DNA from 2 places in the Streptomyces sp. NPDC127117 genome. Region 1 is predicted to be linked to the other one. Evidence: riboswitches for the same ligand, from Rfam matches in the RefSeq annotation. Region 1 holds a riboswitch; the other holds the start of a gene.

What was found. A riboswitch is a leader RNA that binds a small molecule or an ion and turns the genes downstream of it on or off. The one in region 1 is predicted to bind cobalamin.
Region 2: it holds a riboswitch for cobalamin, as region 1 does, so the genes downstream of both, metE (5-methyltetrahydropteroyltriglutamate--homocysteine S-methyltransferase) here and ACFVH0_RS20770 (ABC transporter substrate-binding protein) in region 1, are expected to answer to the same signal.

What each region holds. Positions count from the first base shown of each region.
Region 1 covers NZ_JBHXTM010000022.1:102,870-105,037, forward strand. The annotation lists gene ACFVH0_RS20765 (beta-ketoacyl-[acyl-carrier-protein] synthase family protein) at 1-559, shown strand, start outside; cobalamin riboswitch at 654-842, shown strand; gene ACFVH0_RS20770 (ABC transporter substrate-binding protein) at 878-1,945, shown strand; gene ACFVH0_RS20775 (FecCD family ABC transporter permease) at 1,999-2,168, shown strand, end outside.
Region 2 covers NZ_JBHXTM010000030.1:22,960-25,127, reverse strand. The annotation lists partial or broken gene ACFVH0_RS24995 (malate synthase A) at 191-429, shown strand; cobalamin riboswitch at 505-726, shown strand; gene metE (5-methyltetrahydropteroyltriglutamate--homocysteine S-methyltransferase) at 893-2,168, shown strand, end outside.

The DNA.
Region 1 (2,168 bases):
GGCCGACCGGGCCGGCCTGGTCATGGGCGAGGGCGCGGCGGTCATGGTGCTGGAACGGGTGGACGACGCCCGGGCCCGGAGCGCGGCCCCACGGGCGCTGCTCGCCGGCACCGGAGCCACCACCGACGCCCACCACCCCATCAGCCCGCATCCGTCCGGCGCGGTCGCCCAGGCGGCGGTGGAGGCCGCGCTGCGCGATGCGGGCTGGGCCGCCGAGGACGTCGAGCACGTCAACGCGCACGGCACGGCGACCCCGGTCAACGACGCCACCGAGGCCGCCCTGATCGCCCGGGTCTACCCGCACCGGCCGCCCATCACCGCGCCCAAGGGCGTACTGGGGCACTGCATGGGGGCGGCCGGAGCGATCGAGGCCGGACTCACCGTTCTCACGCTCCAGCGCGGAGTCGTACCACCGATCGCCAACCTGGACGCCCCGGCGCCCGAGTTCGACATCGACTGCGTGACCAAGCAACCTCTGCGGCGGCCCATCAGGCGCGCCGTCAGCCATTCCTTCGGATTCGGCGGCCACAACGCCGTGCTCGCTCTTCAGCGTCCCTGAGAGCCGCTCCGCAGACAGCAGGCAGGTGGTGCGACGGGAAGACAGCCCGGCGTACCACCGGCCACACACCGCCCGTGAGCTGCGCAGAGGCACGTGATAGCTTGCCGGGGCCAGTCAAACTCCACGTAGGGGTCAGGGAATCCGGTGCGAATCCGGAACTGACGCGCAGCGGTGAGGGGGACGGGCGGGGCCACGGCCACTGGGATCACCCTCGGGTGCCCGGGAAGGCGCTCCGTCCGAACGAACCCGAGTCCGAAGACCTGCTGGCATCCGCGATCCGGCACCGGGCCGCGGAACTCCGTACAACGGGCTCCGCGCATGAGTCCAGAGACGCAGAGGGACTCCGTGCCGTCCATAGCCAGCTCCGTCCGCACCATCGCCCTGCTCTCGGCGGGACTCGTCCTGCTGACCGCCTGCGGAGGCGGGGCCGGTGACTCCAGCGCGAAACCGGGCCGCGCGGACGGATATCCGGTGACGCTGAAGAACTGCGGCCGCACCGTCACCGTCGAGGCCGCGCCGCACCGCGCCGTCTCGGTGGACCAGGGATCGACGGAGATCCTGCTCTCCCTCGGTCTCGCCGACCGGATGGCCGCCACCGCGACCTGGACCGACCCGGTGATGAAGGGCCTGGAGAAGGCCAACGCCGACGTGCCCAGGATCGCGGACAACCGGCCGTCCTCGGAGAAGGTCCTCGACCGCGAACCGGACTTCGTCAGCGCCTCGTTCGAATCGACACTCGCCAAGGGCGGCGTCGCACCCCGCGAACAGTTCGAATCGCTCGGCGTCCCCACCTATGTCTCGCCCGCCGACTGCACCGGCAAGGACAACAGCGGCGGCGGTGACGGAGCCCGCAGCGCGCCGCTCACCATGGACAGCGTCTACGGCGAAGTGCACGACCTGGCCCGGGTGTTCGGCGTACCGGAGCGCGGCGACACGCTCGTGGCCACGCTGCGGGAGCGGGTGAAGAAGGCGGCCGAGGGCATCGACGCCTCCGGCACCACCCTCCTGTACTGGTTCTCCGACTCCAAGGCCCCGTACCTGGCGGGCTGCTGCGGAGCCCCCGGAATCATCACCGAAGCACTCGGCGCGAAGAACGTCTTCGACGACACCCGCGAGGAATGGCCCCAGATCAGCTGGGAGACCGTCGCCGACCGCAACCCCGACGTCCTGGTCATCGGCGACCTGACCCGTAAGGCCCAGACCGCGGAGAGCGCCGCGAAGAAGATCGAGTTCCTGGAGTCCAACCCCGCCACGAAGAACATGGACGCCGTCAGGCACAAGCGGTACGTCCTGCTGAGCGGCCAGGCCATGAACCCGTCCATCCGGACGGTCGAGGGCGTCGAACGCGTCGCAGCCAAACTGCGCAGGTTCGGGCTCGCGGGGTGACGCCCACCGAACGCGGCACGAGGGTGACCGCGCCACCGGCCGCCGTCACGACGGTGAGCGTCACGACGGGCGTACGACGGCTGCGCGGCGGGGTCCTGTGGGCCTGCGGCCTCGCGCTGCTCGCCGTCTCCGTCGCGGTCGCCGTCACCATCGGACCCGCACGCGTCTCGGTGGCCGACGTCTGGTCCGCGGTGGCCGCCCACCTCGGTGGAGGCGATTCGCG
Region 2 (2,168 bases), on a different contig from region 1:
GTCGGCTCGTCACCGGATGTCCGCGTACCGATCCGTGTGCCGGGTGAGACAGCGGTATCCGGCCCCCCTGAGCGAGCCGGCTTCCCTCCGCAGGCAGCCCACGGCTCTCGCGGTCCATGGGAAGCGCTGCCCATCGGGCATTTCGGCGATCTGGACTACGAACCGCGCGACCACGGCGCAGGGTCGAACGTGCCGGGAGGTCTTCGACGGCGTCCTCGGCGACCGGCCCCACCGAGTGGACCGCCGCCGGGACGATGTGGAGGTGACCCCGGCCGACCTGTTGTCGGTGCGCCGGATCAGCGGGCCGCCGACCCCCGGGGGTGTGCGCACCAACGTCTCCGTCGCGCTGCGCTGGTTCGCCGCCCGGCTGCGCGGGCAGGGCGCGGTGGCGCTGGACGGCTGATGGCGGACGCGGCCATCGCCGAGATGCCCGGGTGCTTCCCGAGTGTCCTTTGTCACTTTCCGAATCCTGGACGGTTCTCGTCCCCACTGAGTGACGGCCCGTAGTCTGACGGAGCAGCTGGTTCGCCCTGTCAGCCAGGCAGGGAGTCGTAAGAGGGAACCCGGTGGGAATCCGGGACTGCCCCGCAGCGGTGAGCGGGAACGACCGCCGTCATACGCACTGGGTCCGAGGTACCGGACCTGGGAAGCGACGGCCATTAGGTGTCCTCCGAGAAGAGGGCGTGCCCGCGAGTCCGAAGACCTGCCAACTGCCCGTGTGCGGACCACTCCGCGCGCGGACACCCCGGTGACCTCGAGGGCGGGTCGGCGTACATACCAGACGGGACGACCGCGCCTTTGCCGCGCGGGATCATCACCTCTGGTTGGCCATTCCTTCGCGCTCTCGTCCCGTCTCCGGGGCCCAGGGATTCATCTCGCGAAGGAGATCTCCGTGACCAGCAAGTCCGCAGCCGCGGCAGCACGGGCCACCGTGTACGGCTACCCCCGCCAGGGCCAGAACCGGGAACTGAAGAAGGCGATCGAGGGCTACTGGAAGGGCCGCGTCACCGCCGATGCCCTCCGGGACACCGCCGCCGACCTCCGTCGGAGCAACTGGCGGCAGCTCGCCGACGCGGGCGTCGACGAGGTGCCCACCGGCGACTTCTCGTACTACGACCATGTCCTCGACACCACTGTCCTGGTGGGCGCGATCCCCGAGCGGCACCGCGCAGCCGTCGAGGCCGACGCGCTCGACGGCTACTTCGCCATGGCGCGCGGCACCCAGGAGGTGGCACCCCTGGAGATGACCAAGTGGTTCGACACCAACTATCACTATCTGGTGCCGGAGTTGGGCCCGGAAACGGTGTTCACCGCGAACTCCGCCAAGCAGGTCGCCGAACTTGAGGAGGCGCTCGCACTCGGTCTCACCGCCCGGCCGGTCCTGGTCGGCCCCGTCACCTACCTCCTGCTCGCCAAGCCCGCTCCCGGCGTGCCCGCGGACTTCGACCCGCTCACCCTCCTGGACCGGCTGCTCCCGGTGTACGCCGAGGTGCTCGCCGATCTGCGCGCGGCCGGCGCCGAATGGGTACAGCTCGACGAGCCCGCTCTGGTGCAGGACCGAACCCCGGCCGAACTGAACGCCACCACCCGCGCCTACCGCGACCTCGGCGGCCTCACCGACCGGCCCAAGCTGCTGGTCGCCTCCTACTTCGACCGTCTCGGCGACGCCCTGCCGGTGCTCGCCAAGGCCCCGGTCGACGGCCTCGCCCTGGACTTCACCGAGGCCGCGGCCGCCAACCTGGACGCGCTGGCCACCGTCGGCGGACTCCCCGGCAAGCGGCTGGTCGCCGGAGTCGTCAACGGCCGCAACATCTGGATCAACGACCTGTCGAAGTCCCTGTCCACCCTCGGCACCCTGCTCGGGCTCGCCGACCGGGTCGACGTGGCAGCCTCCTGTTCCCTGCTCCACGTCCCTCTGGACGCGTCCGCCGAGCGGGATGTCGCGCCGCAGATCCGGCGCTGGCTGGCCTTCGCCAAGCAGAAGACCGCCGAGATCGTCACCCTCGCCAAGGGCCTCGCCCAGGGCACCGACGCCATCACCGCCGAACTCGCCGCCAACCGCGCCGACCTGGCCTCCCGTGCGGGCTCGCCGATCACCCGCCATCCTGCCGTGCGGGCCCGCACCGAGGCCGTGACGGACGCAGACGCCCACCGCTCCCAGCCGTACA